Linked DNA regions of Azospirillum sp. TSH100. The protein of the gene in region 2 interacts with the protein of the main gene of each other region in a pairwise test. Links are inferred from orthologs where the notes say so. Each region holds a gene or a part of one and is shown on either strand. Other genes may lie near its edges. The genes, in order: rplI and lon.

Region 1 (6,932 bases), 200 kb from region 2 along the record:
CGACCAGCACGAACGCCGCGATAACCAGAATACCGAGTTCCATCGGTGGCCGCTCCTGACATGGCGGGCGTCGCCATGGACGCCCTCGCTCCATCATGAGACAATTTCGGGGGACTGCAAATCCCGGCGCAGCCTCGACAGTCAGCCTCAATAGTCCTGGGTATCGTGCTTCAGCATCACCCGTTCGCCATTCAGCAGCGACAGCATCAGCTGCACCACCATTTCATGGACGATCACCGTATGATGGTTGCCGGTCTCCTGCATCGCCTTGCGCAGTGATTCGCGCACCGCGGGCACGCCGGTGACATCGATGAGCACGTCCAACTGCTCGCCCAATCCCGCCAGATCACGGAAGTTGGTGGTGGTCTTCACGCCGCGGTGGCTGGCAAGCAACATGCCCGGCGCTTCAGAGTCGAGGTCCGCCACACCCAGCAGTTCGACGAAGGGGGCAGCCAGCAATTTACGCAGCAGGGGCGTTCCGGTCTCGCCGGCGCCGACGACGGCGACGCGGAACAGATCGTTGGGCATCGGGTTCGCTCCCTTTCAGATGCGGACAAGAAAAAAGCGGGGAGCCGAAACCCCCCGCTTGAACCCTAGCCGAGCCGCGTTTCGGTTTGACCCGGACGCGGCGTCGCACCCATCAAGGAAACAGCCGGCCTTACGACCAAGCGGCCATCTTCTTTTCCAGGTTGTCCGACAGCTTGTCCAGGAACTGCTTGGTGGTCAGCCACGGCTGCTGCGGGCCGATCAGGATGGCGAGATCCTTGGTCATGAAGCCGGACTCGACGGTCTCGACGCAGACGCGCTCCAGCGTCTGGGCGAACTTGATGACGTCCGGCGTGTTGTCGAACTTGCCGCGATAGGCCAGACCCTGGGTCCAGGCATAGATCGAGGCGATCGGGTTGGTCGAGGTTTCCTTGCCCTTCTGGTGCTCGCGGTAGTGGCGGGTCACCGTGCCATGCGCGGCCTCGGCCTCGACGGTCTTGCCATCCGGCGTGACCAGGACCGAGGTCATCAGGCCCAGCGAGCCGAAGCCCTGCGCCACGACGTCCGACTCCACGTCGCCGTCGTAGTTCTTGCAGGCCCACACGAAACCGCCTTCCCACTTCAGGGCCGAAGCGACCATGTCGTCGATCAGGCGGTGTTCGTAGACCAGACCCTTGGCTTTGAACTGGTCTGCGTAGGCCTCGTCGAAGACCTTCTGGAAGATGTCCTTGAAGCGACCGTCATAGGCCTTCAGGATCGTGTTCTTCGTCGACAGATAGACCGAGTAGCCACGCTCCAGCCCGTACATGAAGCTGGAGTGGGCGAAGCCTTCAATCGAGTCGTCGAGGTTGTACATGCCCATCGCCACACCGGCGCTGGGGTAGTCGAACACCTCATGCTCGATCTGCTGGCTGCCGTCGGCCGCTTCCCACTTGATCGTCATCTTGCCCGGACCGGGAACGACGAAGTCGGTGGCCTTGTACTGGTCGCCGAAGGCGTGACGGCCGATGATGATCGGCTTGGTCCAGCCGGGGACGTAACGCGGAACGTTCGAGCAGACGATCGGTTCGCGGAAGACGGTGCCGCCCAGGATGTTGCGGATCGTGCCGTTTGGCGACTTCCACATCTTCTTGAGGTTGAACTCCTTCACCCGCGCTTCATCGGGGGTGATGGTCGCGCACTTGACGCCGACGCCATACTGCTTGATGGCATTTGCGGACTCGACGGTGACCTTGTCATCGGTCTTGTCGCGGTTCTCGATGCCGAGGTCATAGTACTTCAGGTCAATGTCGAGGTAGGGCAGGATCAGCTTGTCTTTGATGAACTGCCAGATGATGCGCGTCATCTCGTCGCCGTCGAGTTCGACGACCGGATTGGCTACCTTGATCTTGGTCATGGGTGCGAGATCTCCCCGAACGGGTAAGGGCGTTGTCATTCCTTGGGAGCCGGGCGCGTCGTCCAGCGGGCGCTTGTTGCCGGGGAGCATGCCGCATGGGTGGCTCCCCGGTACCCCGGGCGGAAATCAATCGCGGTTATATAGCATCGCCCCGTGACGGAAAGGAAGGTACGGCGGTGGTTCAGGCGTCGATGTCGCACGATTCCGCTTGCAACACGGCCCAGCGCCCGGCCATGATGGTCAATTGGTATTACCGGTTGGCCGGATTGGGCTTCTCGCGCGTCGGAATGCCGAGCGGACGCCGCAAATCCGGCCCCGAAAGCGATCAGGCGGCCGACTCCGGTGTGCGAGAGTTCCGAAACTCCGCCGGTTGGCCATCCGACGCGGAAGCAAGGTCCCGTTCCGCATTGGGCATATAATCACGGGTCAGTGGCACTGCGCCCAGAGACCTTGCCAGCTGCACCTGGAACACCATGTGGCCTTGCAGGCGGAAAGCCAATTCAGCCCCAGCCAGATAGAACTCCCACATCCGGCAGAACCGCTCGTCATACAGCACCTTGGCCTCATCCCAGCGGGCGAGGAAGCGGGCGCGCCAATGGCGCAGCGTCTCGGCATAATGCAGGCGCAGTACCTCCAGGTCGGTGGCGAGCAGGCCCGAGCGCTCGATGACCGGCAGCACCTCCGACAGGGCTGGGGAGTAGCCTCCGGGGAAGATGTATTTGCGGATCCAGGGATTGGTGCTGGCCGGGCCGTCGAGCCGCCCGATGGAATGGATCAGCGCCACGCCCTCGTCGTTCAGCATCTCTCGCACCGCCGTGAAATAGTCATGGTAATGCGGCACGCCGACATGCTCGAACATGCCGACCGAGACGATGCGATCGAAGGCCCCCGGTGAGTGGATGCGAACTCCCGATAGTCGCGCAACTCGAAGGTGATCCGGTCGCCCAGACCCGCCTCTTCCGCCCGCTGGCGGGCCACCGCCAGCTGCTCCGACGACAAGGTGATGCCGGTCACCCGCGCACCGGTGTGCCGCGCCAGATAGAGCGCCATGCCGCCCCAGCCGCAGCCGATATCCAGCACCCGCATGCCCGGAACGATCAGCAGCTTTGCCGCGATGTGCCGCTTCTTGGCCTCCTGCGCTTCGTCCAGCGACATCCCCGGGTCCGGGAAATAGGCGCAGGAATACTGCATGTCGCGGTCGAGGAAGAGCTGATAGAACCGGCGTGACAGGTTGTAGTGGTGTTCCACATTTTGCCGGGACCGCTGCATCGGGTTGTATTGCTGCAGACGGCGCAGCAGCGGCGACAGCGATTCCAGCGCGCGGCCCAGCGCGCCCTGCACTTCGGCGCCGCTCATCAACATCGACAGAAGGTCGTAGATGGTGCCGCCTTCGATCGAAAAGCGGCCGTCCATAAAGGCTTCGCCGAACCGCAGACGTGGGTTGATCAGCAGATCGCGCTCAACCTTGCGGTCATGCAGACGAAGCGTCAGATGGGGCGGACCTGACCCGATCCGATGATGCTTCCCGTTGACCGTAACGAGGTTAAGGGTTCCGTCGCCCTTGGCGGCGGCAAGCAGACGAACCAGCAGCATGCCGAACTCCTTCCGCGGTGCCGTCCAAGCATCGCGCGCAAGGCGAGGTGCGGCAATCCGTCAATCGGTCAGAACTGCTACCCAATTTGGCATTGCCGACTTATGCGCAGGGTCATGTATCCCATGTCTCTGCCGGACCCCGAACGCGAAAACCGCCCGGCCCCGGGTGGGGCGGGCGGCTTTCGGACAAGCGGTACGACGGTGCCGCAAAAATCCCGAAGGCATCTCCGGAACTTTTGCGGCAGGAAGGCGATCAGCCCTCCTCTTCCTCGGTCGCGGTCTCTTCGACGTAGGTCTCTTCTTCCTCGTCATCGTCCCGCAGGTCGGCGGCGGTGATCATGCCACCGCGCTGGGCCTGCAGCTCGGCCTCTTCGGCCGAACGGGCGACGTTGACCGTGACCGTGATCGACACTTCCGGGTGCAGCACGACGCGCAGCTTGAACAGACCCAGGGTCTTGATCGGGGTGTCGATCTGGACCTGCTTGCGGTCGGTCTTGTAGCCGGCGGCGGTCAGCGCGTCGGAGACGTCGCGGGTGGTCACGGAACCGTACAGGACGCCGGTCTCGGCGGCCTGACGGATTACGACGACCGTCACATTGTCCATCTTGGTCGCGACCTGCTCGGCGTCCTTGCGGCGCTCCAGGTTCACGGCCTCAAGGTGGGCCTTCTGCTTCTCGAAGACGGCCAGGTTCGCCTTGGTGGCGCGCATGGCCTTCCGCTGCGGCAGCAGATAGTTGCGGGCGAAGCCGGGACGCACATTGACGACCTGGCCCATCTGGCCGAGCTTCTCGACCCGCTCCAGCAGAATAACTTCCATCACTCGTCCTCCTGACCGGGGGCCGCGGGGGAAAACCGGCGGCGCAGCCCGATCCATTGCTCGATCATGCCCAGGCCGACCAAAAGCAGGATCGGCCACCCGAAGAGAAACAGCATCATGTAGAAGCCAACCAGGATCAGCGTGCGCGCCGATTTGCTGCTGGCGAATACATGAACCACCGAAAGCCCGGCGAAGGCGAACGGGACCGCCAGGATCAGAGCCAGATTGACCGCCAGGAACCCCACGGTCCCCGGTACGGCAGAGGCCGCAGCGACCGACACCGCGAACAGCGGCGCCAGCCAGTTCGGCAATTCCAGCTCGGCCAGACGCATGGCAGGGCGCCGGTTGCGGCCGAACCGCATCAGCGCCCCCTGCGCCAGCACCGCGTTGACGATCGTCATGACAAGCCATGAGATCGCAACCAGCCCCGGCAGGACGGCCACCACCCAGAATGCCTCGGGATCCGGGGCTGGCTGGCCCTGCGAGCGGAACGCCGGCTCGACGACTCGGGCCAGGGTCTGCCGCATCAGCCCGTCGAGCCCACCGGGCTCTCCGAGCGTCAGGATCACCGCAGCGAGCAGCGCCGCCACGCCCATCCCGGTCAGGCCCATCAGGACCCGTCCGGGCGGATACCATTCCAGGGTTCCATCCTCCCGCGACCGCGCCAGCAGCGACTGCCGCACGACCAGGATCGCGGGAGCGGCCCCGGTCATCAGGTAGGACAGCGCCACCAGCAAGCTGCCGGAGGTGCCCAACATCACCGCGCCGGCGCCGGCCAGACCGGCCAACGTCACCGCCGGAGCCCCCAGCCACAGTCCCGTCAGGAACAGGGGCAGGGGGGCCAGGTAGCCCAGGATCAGCGCACCCATCCCGCCGAATGTGACCGACAGGTAGAAAAATGCGCTTGCCAGACCGCCGCTGACGGCGATCACCAGCGGTACGGCCGGACCCAAGGCCATGGAAACCCCTTGCAGAACCTTCACCGAAACAGATCGGCCGTTGCCGGGCTTACTTCACCACGTAGGGGAGAAGGGCCAGGAAACGGGCGCGCTTGATGGCGCGGGCCAGTTCGCGCTGCTTCTTCGTCGAGACCGCGGTGATGCGGCTCGGGACGATCTTCCCGCGCTCGGAGATGAAGCGGGACAGCAGCTTGACGTCCTTGTAGTCGATCGCCGGAGCATTCGCGCCCGAGAACGGGCAGGTCTTGCGGCGACGGAAGAACGGGCGGCGGGCTCCGCCGGTGCGGGCCGGAGCGCCCGTGGTCTGCTTGTCGGACATTTACGCGGTCTCCCCTTCGGCAGCGGCAACGTTTTCCTGACGACGCGGCGGACGCGGACCACGGTCGTCGAAGCGACGCGGACCACGGTCGCCACGCTCGCCGCGCTCACCACGCTCGTTGCGGCTCTGCATCATCGCCGACGGGTTGGCATCAAGGGCGTCTACACGCACGGTCATGAAGCGCAGCACGTCTTCGCTGATGCTCATGTTCCGCTCCATCTCGGCGATGGCGGCGGCCGGCGCGTCGATGTTGAAGAGGGTGTAGTGACCCTTGCGGTTCTTCTTGATCTTGTAGGTGAGGGTCTTCAGACCCCAGTATTCGCTCTTGGCGATCGTGCCGCCGTTGTCGCGAACGATCTGGGCGAACTGCTCAGAGAGCTGCTCGGCCTGGGCGGCCGAAATGTCCTGGCGCGCGATCAGCACGCACTCGTAAAGTGCCATTGCACTCCCCATGGCTGTTCATGGTCCGGCGCTGCGCCCCATCCCTCATGGATCGGATCAGCCGCCCGGGCCTAGCCGACGGCGGACCGCCGGCAAGGAGTTATGAAGCGGCGCAGTATGCACAGGGCGGCGGTGGTGGCAAGCGAAAATCAGGTTCGCCCGATCCCCGCCTTTGGGAAAATCCATACCGGCCTTAAGGTGCTGCCCGGTTGGACGGGGGTGCTGCCTGGATGAACACCGCTGCGCGTCCTCATGCGTTGGCCGGGTAGGGACGGTGCAAGGGTGGGTATCGCGCGGAATACGGTTATGCGCATTTGACCGAAGTGCAATCCACTGTGCCAGCCGCCATGTTCCGCCTGCCGTTCATGGCGGAGCTGCGGGTCGACCCGGTGCCGCATAAACCGCCGGCGGCGATGACAGCCCGGGGCCTGGAGTAGCCATGCGCAAGAACATGTTGCCGTACCATGTCGTTGAATTGAGGGGGCTGGCCTGCATCCTGCTGGTCGCCTACCACGTGGTTGGCATTCCCGGATCCGGCATGCAGGTGGCGGAAGGCTCGATCTATCGCTATGCCACCGACAGCTTTGAACTGATCCGCATGCCACTCTTCACCTTCATCTCAGGGCTGGTCTATGCCCTGAACCCGGTGCGCGCCGACCGGTTTAAGATCTTCTTCATCAAGAAGCTGCGCCGATTGGGCTTCCCCTTTGTGGTGGTGTCGGCCCTTTTCTATTTTCTCCAGACCCACGCGCCTGGAGCGAACGGGAGCTTCGTTCCCGAGTCGATGTGGCGGATCTACGTCTTTCCATACGCACATTTCTGGTATCTGCAGGCTCTGTTCCTGATCTTCGGTCTGGCAGCTCTGCTCGATGCGTTCCATGCCATGGACCGGCCGGGTGGCTTCGTGCTTGCCATGGCGGC
Region 2 (7,009 bases):
TCCGGTCGGACCTCGCGCACCGTCACTGCTGCCGCGCTGACTCTGGTCGCGACAGCTCCCGCGCTGGCCCAAAGCATGCTGAACTATGGCGGCATCAGTGTGGCGCAATGCATCCCCTTCGCGAATTTCCAACCGGTGTCCTTCACCGATCCGCCGAAGTTGAATTTCAGCATCGCCGGCGACAGCGCCATCCACACGGTGACGATGGACACCGGATCGGTCGGCGTTGCCATGTCAGCCACCAACATCCCCAACTACGAGACGCTGAAGACGGCGCCGGGGGCCAGGCCGGGCACGCAGTTCCTGTCGAGCAGCAAGATTCTGTGGGTCGGCACCTGGGTGCCGATGACGGTCACCCTGTATGACCGCGTCCAAAAGCCGGTCGCGACGTCGGAAGTCTTCATCCTTGGCGTGGAGAAGTCCGGCCGCTGCGACAGCTACCAGACCGACCAGCAGATCTGCCCCGACCTGCCGGCGCCGGCCAAGCCGGTGCTCTATATGGGCGTCGGCTTCGGTCAGGAAGCCGATTTCCAGCCGCAGGGCACGCCGGACAAGAACGTGCTGCTGAACCTGCGCAGCGTGAACGGCCAACCCATCGCCAACGGAACGCTGAACTCGGGCTACATCATCGGCCGCCAGGGCATCCAGGTCGGCCTGACCGCCGACAACACAGCGGGCTTCCGCTTCGCCAAGTTGGTGCCCTATGCGCAGTATCCCGGTGATTGGATGATGCCAAGCGGCTGCATCTCGGTGAATCCGGAAGTGAACCGCGATGCCAATGGCCCGATCTGCACGCCCGCCAACATCCTGGTCGATACCGGCATCCCGCAGAGTTACATGACGCTGCCGCCCACGATCAGGTTCGACACCGTGCAGCAGCCGGACGCCAGCGAACCCAACAAATCGGTCGGCGTTCTGGCGCCCGGCACCTCGGTCGCCGTCAACATTCCTGATGCCGCCAGCCCGATAGCCGTCGACTCCTTCATCGTCGGCGCCGGTTCGCCGAACGAGCCGCAGCAGGTGATCCCCTGGAGCACCGACAAGCGCCCGCCCTTCATCAACACCGGCCGCCATTTCCTGCGGCAATACCAATTCCTGTACGACGCGAAGCAGGGCTATGTCGGCATGAAAGACCAGCCGAACCCCTGCGGCGAACAGTGAGGAGAACGAGGGGCGCCAAGCCGGCGCTCGTCACCACGCACGCATGAAAAAAGCCCCGGAACGGGGCCTGATCACAGGAACGACAATGGGAATGGTGGGCGATGAGGGGATCGAACCCCCGACATTCTCGGTGTAAACGAGACGCTCTACCGCTGAGCTAATCGCCCCAACCGGGTAAGGCCTTGCAGCCAAACGCAAGCCGGCCGGGTGGATGCCCGGCCGGCCGCACTATGCCCTGAACGGGCCAGAAACTTCAAGCGCCGTAAGCGCTTAGTTCAGGGCGTCCTTCAGGGTCTTGCCAGCCTTGAACTTCGGCTGCTTGGACGCCGGGATGTCGATCTTCTCGCCGGTACGCGGGTTGCGGCCCTCGGTCGCGGGACGCTCAGCCACCGCAAAGGTGCCGAAGCCGACCAGACGGACCTCATCACCGTTCTTCAAGGACTCGGCGATGCTGTCGAACACGGCGTCGACGGCCTTCGTGGCGTCGGTCTTGGACAAACCGGACGCTTCGGCAACATGCGCCACGAGATCGTTCTTGTTCACGCAATCCCCCTTCGAAATTCAGCAAATACTGAAAGACAAAAGCCGCCCCAGGACTTTTCGTCCACGACTTTTTGGAAGCAAAGGATAATCACAGCGCTTGCCGCCCGTCAATTCCCGACGGGCGGCAAAGCCGCTCTTGTCCTAAAAGTCACGCCATCCGGCGGCGGTCACGATCCGATCGCAACCGCCGGTGCCGGATCAGTGACGCAGGGCCTCGCCGTCGGCACCCTTCTCCTGGGCCTTCGCCGCGGCCGGATCGACCTCCGGCTCGGTCCATTCGATCGGCTCCAGCGGACGGACCAGCGCATTGCGCAGAACCTCGTCCACCGTGCCGACGGGCATGATCTCCAGCCCGCGCTTCACGTTGTCCGGGATGTCGGCCAGATCCTTCTCGTTGTCCTTCGGGATCAGCACATGCTTGATGCCACCGCGCAGCGCGGCCAGCAGCTTCTCCTTCAGGCCGCCGATCGGCAGCACCCGGCCGCGCAAGGTGATCTCGCCGGTCATAGCCACGTCCTTGCGCACCGGAATGCCGGTCAGCACCGAGACGATGGAGGTGGCCATGGCGACACCGGCCGACGGGCCGTCCTTCGGCGTGGCGCCTTCGGGAACATGGACGTGGATGTCCTTCTTCTCGAACAGCGTCGGCTTGATGCCGAAGGCGATGGCGCGCGACTTGACGTAGCTCTCGGCCGCCTGGACCGATTCCTTCATCACGTCGCCCAGCTTGCCGGTGGTGGTGACGCGGCCCTTGCCCGGCAGGCCGACGGCCTCGATCGACAGCAGCTCGCCACCGACCTCGGTCCAGGCCAGACCGGTGGTGACGCCCACCAGATCCTCCAGTTCCGCCTCGCCATAATGGAAGCGGCGGACGCCGGCATACTTGTCCAGATTGCGGCGGGTGACCGCGACCTTGGCATTGCCCCCCGACTTCAGCAGGATCTCCTTGACCGCCTTGCGGCAGAGGTTGGCGATCTCGCGTTCCAGCGAGCGGACGCCGGCCTCCCGCGTGTAGTAGCGGACCAGATCGCGCAGCGCGTCGTCGGAGATGGTGAACTCGCCCTTCTTCAGGCCGTTCGCCTCGATCTGCTTCTCGATCAGGTGGCGCTTGGAGATCTCGACCTTCTCGTCCTCGGTGTAACCGGCGACGCGGATGATCTCCATGCGGTCCAGCAGCGGCTGCGGCATGCGCATGGTGTTGGCGGTGCAGACGAACATCACGTCGGACAGGTCGTAATCGACCTCCAGGTAATGGTCGTTGAAGGTGCCGTTCTGCTCCGGATCCAGAACCTCCAGCAGGGCCGACGACGGGTCGCCGCGCCAGTCGGCGCCGAGCTTGTCGATTTCGTCCAGCAGGAAGAGCGGGTTGGAAGACTTCGCCTTCTTCATGCCCTGGATGACCTTGCCGGGCATCGAGCCGATGTAGGTGCGGCGGTGACCGCGCACCTCGGCCTCGTCACGGACGCCGCCCAGCGACATGCGGACGAAGTTGCGGCCGGTCGACTTGGCGATGGACTTGCCGAGCGAGGTCTTGCCGACGCCGGGCGGACCGACGAGGCAGAGGATCGGCCCCTTGACCTTGTTCATCCGGTTCTGCACGGCGAGATACTCAAGGATACGCTCCTTGACCTTCTCCAGACCGTAATGGTCGGCGTCCAGCACCTTCTGGGCCAGCTTCAGGTCCCGCTTCACCTTGGTGCGCTTCTTCCACGGAATGGACAGCATCCAGTCCAGGTAGTTGCGGACCACGGTGGCTTCCGCCGACATCGGGCTCATCGACCGCAGCTTCTTCAGCTCGGCGAGAGCCTTTTCGCGGGCCTCCTTGGAGAAGCGGGTCTTGTTGATCTTCTCTTCCAACTCGGCCGACTCGTCGCGGCCGTCCTCGGTCTCGCCGAGTTCCTTCTGGATCGCCTTCAGCTGCTCGTTCAGATAGTACTCGCGCTGGGTCTTCTCCATCTGCCGCTTGACGCGGTTGCGGATGCGCTTTTCCACCTGAAGAACGCCGATCTCGCCTTCCATGAAGGCATAGACCCGCTCCAGACGCTCCGACACGGTGGCGCATTCCAGCAGCTGCTGCTTTTCCGGAATCTTCAGCGCCAGATGCGAGGCGACGGTGTCGGCCAGCTTGCCGGCTTCCTCGATCTGGTTGATCGAGACCAGCACCTCCGGCGGGATCTTCTTGTTCAGCTTGATGTACTGCTCGAACTGGGAGACGACGGCGCGGCTCAGGGCTTCGAGCTCCTGGTTCTCGCCGGTCTTCTCCTCGACCAGTTCGGCCTGGGCCTGGAAGAACTCCTCATTGTCGGCGAACTTGGTGATGGCGGCGCGCTGGCCGCCTTCCACCAGCACCTTGACGGTCCCGTCCGGCAGCTTGAGCAGCTGCAACACGGTGCCGACGGTGCCGACGCTGTAGATGTCGGCCGGAGTCGGATCGTCCTGCGCGGCGTTCTTCTGGGTGACGAGCAGGATCTGCTTGTCATCCTTCATCACGTCTTCCAGCGCGCGCACGGACTTCTCGCGCCCGACGAACAGCGGCACGATCATGTGGGGGAAGACCACGATGTCGCGCAGCGGCAGGACCGGGTAGAGGGCACCACGGGAGAGTTCGATCATCGGCAGGGCCTCAATGAATGGATCGCCGCCAGCCCGGAATGGGCCTGACACAGCCCCCGCCTCGGGTTGAGCGCGGGGATCCGCCTACGGCACCGGACTAACGTGGCACACGGCCCTGCGGCCTTCAAGGGGCTGGACGAGGCGACGGGCGGTTTCCAGCCTGCAACCCGGCCGGAAACCGCCGCGAACCACCCCCTTTTCGTCCCATCACGCGGTTTTGAGACTGCTTACATAGCCATCGACCGTGTTCCGCAGCGTTCCAGCCTCTTCGGAAAGGCCACGCGACGCGGTCAGCAGTTCTCCGGATGCGATCCGCGTGCTTTCCGCCGTGCTGGCAACCTGCCCGATGCTGCCGGACACCTCGACCGTTCCCTGGGCGGCGGCGTGGATGTTGCGGGCGATCTCCCGCGTCGCGGCATTCTGCTCCTCCACCGCGGCGGCGACTGCGGACGCGGCTTCGCTGATCGCGACGACCGTGCGGCTGATCGCATCGATGGCGGAAACGGCGCTGCCGCTGACCTCGCGGATTTCGCCGACCCGGACCTGGATGTCCTCGGTCGCCTTCGCGGTCTGGCCGGCCAGGTTCTTCACCTCGCTCGCCACGACGGCGAAGCCCTTGCCGGCTTCGCCCGCCCGCGCCGCCTCGATGGTCGCGTTCAGCGCCAGCAAATTGGTCTGGGACGCGATGGAGCTGATCATATCCACCACCGACCCGATCCCCGCCGCGCGTTCGGCCAGGGTCGCGACGATGTCGGCGGTGCTGCCGGCCTCGCGGACGGCGTCCTGGGCGATCCGGGACGCGTCGTCGATGCGGCGGCCGATCTCGCCGATCGAGGCCTGCAGCTCCTCCGCCGCGGCCGCCACCGTCTGGATGTTGCCGTTGGCGAGCTCCGATGCCGCGGCGACGGAGGAGGAGAGCGACGACACATTCTCGGCGTTGGCCGAAACCCGTTCGGAATTGCCGCGCACCGACTGGGCGGTGGAGGAGAGCTGGGCGACGATGCTTTCCAGCTTGGACACGAACTGCTGGGTCGCCCGCTCGAAATCGTGGCGGCGGCGGTCGCGTTCCTCACGCTCGCTGTGGCGCCGGGCCTCCGCCTCGTCGGCCTCGCGTACGCGGGTCTGCAGGACATCGACGGCACCGGCCATCTCGCCGATCTCGTCGGCCCGCCCGGCATGAGGCACCGCGAGATCGCGCCGCCCGCCGGCAATCGCGCCGATCACGCCGGCCAGTTCGACGACCGGCTTGGACGCCCGACGGTTGATCGCGATGGCCGCGCCGATCAGCGCACCGATCGACACCACCGCCAGGACGATAGCCAGGGACAGGCGGCGAAGCGCGGCGCCATGAACGTCGTCGGCCAGCCGGCGCGCCTCGATCACCGCAGCGTCGCGGACGGCCAGAATATGCTGCAGCAGCGGCGATGCCGACTTGCGCCATTCCGCGACGTCGAGATCGTAGGGCTTCCCGGCGTAGGACGCGCTGAGCAGGCGCTTCTTGAAGCTGCCGAACTGCTCGACATAGCCGGTCCGCAAGGTCTGGAGCGCCGCCTTCAGCCCGGGCTCCATGTCGCCACCGACGATGTCATCCTCCATCCCGGCGATCGCCTCGTCGATTTTGCCTTCGATCGTCAGGATCTGGCCCAGCAGATCGGGCGTCATCGGCTTTCCCGAACCGAGCGCCCGCAGGAACAGCACCGACTGCTGCCCCGCACGCTCGCGCAGGGTCGAAGAGCGGACGGCGAGATCGGCCCGGTCGCCGACGCGCGAGTTCAGTTCGTCAAGGTCGTGGCCCAGCCGGACGACAGTCTTCTGGATCGGAAGGGTGATCCGGCTGACTGCATCGAAGTAGAGGGCGACCGGATCGGCCGGACGGCTCGCCGGGTCCTTCGCCAGCCACTCGTCGAGCTGGCTGCGCACACCGGAAATCAGGCTGCCAAGCCCCTCTGCGTCCTTGACCGCCTGAACGTCGCCGCTGTCCTTGACCATGGCGACATAGCGGACGAGGGCCTGGTCGACCTGCTGCCGTCCCCTGGCAATGCCTTCCCGCATGGCCTGATCCACGGCCGTCCTGGCGGACAGGGGCTGGTTGGCCGTGCCGCGCTCAAGCGCGACCAGTTCATTCAGGGTGGATGCGCTCGCAACCACTTCGACAATCGCCTTGGCGGACGCGGCGCGGCTCGCCGCACCATATTCCTGAACCGCCAGCCACGCAGCCGGAACAGCCGTTACGACTCCAACACATGTCAGGCAAGTGTATAAAAAGCCGCGTATTCTCATTGCATCTTCTCACAGAAGCTTTCTTATAATTCCGGCATGCGGAAAAAGATCGGACTGAAGGAAAGCGAATGACGACTTACGGTCCTTTAGTCCTTTTTTCTGGAGCATATGCATATTGTTTCGGCAAATCTACCACCTTGGTATAATAACCTCCAAGGGTTGCAGCTTTGCGGAAATTTCTGCCGCGAGAACGACGCATCTCCTGCGGAACACGCCGAAATGAAAAAGGAGCGCCGAAGCGCTCCTTTTCAAAACGACTCACCATGGGGGTGGCCGGCCTCCTCTGGGAAGAACCGGCGCCCGGGTCAGGCCCCAGGCGCTTCGCTGCGCCGTTCGGCATGGACGTAAAGCGGCTTGGCCCGCCCTTCGACCACTTCCTTGTTGACCAGAATGCTCTCGATGCCGGTCAGGC

Evidence for each region.
Region 1: the proteins of lon (region 2) and rplI interact in binary tests that used the Escherichia coli proteins (3 or more experiments, as listed by UniProt). The link is inferred for Azospirillum sp. TSH100 from one-to-one orthologs.

Annotation. Positions count from the first base shown.
Region 1 is NZ_CP039634.1:2,442,301-2,449,232, reverse strand. Bases 2,511-5,491 are described here. They hold rplI (50S ribosomal protein L9), read right to left. Parts: upstream 4,293-5,491; coding sequence 3,729-4,292; downstream 2,511-3,728. Other genes in these bases: rpsR (30S ribosomal protein S18), read right to left, coding at 5,301-5,491; E6C72_RS11590 (DUF2232 domain-containing protein), read right to left, coding at 4,292-5,251. Outside these bases: E6C72_RS11615 (SPFH domain-containing protein), read right to left, coding at 1-43; E6C72_RS11610 (oxidoreductase), read right to left, coding at 148-528; E6C72_RS11605 (NADP-dependent isocitrate dehydrogenase), read right to left, coding at 659-1,882; more of rpsR, read right to left, coding at 5,492-5,570; rpsF (30S ribosomal protein S6), read right to left, coding at 5,571-6,011; E6C72_RS11575 (acyltransferase), read left to right, coding at 6,451-6,932.
Region 2 is NZ_CP039634.1:2,643,550-2,650,558, forward strand. Bases 1,611-4,668 are described here. They hold lon (endopeptidase La), read right to left. Parts: upstream 4,318-4,668; coding sequence 1,903-4,317; downstream 1,611-1,902. Other genes in these bases: E6C72_RS12525 (HU family DNA-binding protein), read right to left, coding at 1,611-1,704; E6C72_RS12535 (methyl-accepting chemotaxis protein), read right to left, coding at 4,525-4,668. In the rest of the region: E6C72_RS12515 (hypothetical protein), read left to right, coding at 1-1,161; more of E6C72_RS12525, read right to left, coding at 1,432-1,610; more of E6C72_RS12535, read right to left, coding at 4,669-6,465; ATP-dependent Clp protease ATP-binding subunit ClpX, read right to left, coding at 6,903-7,009.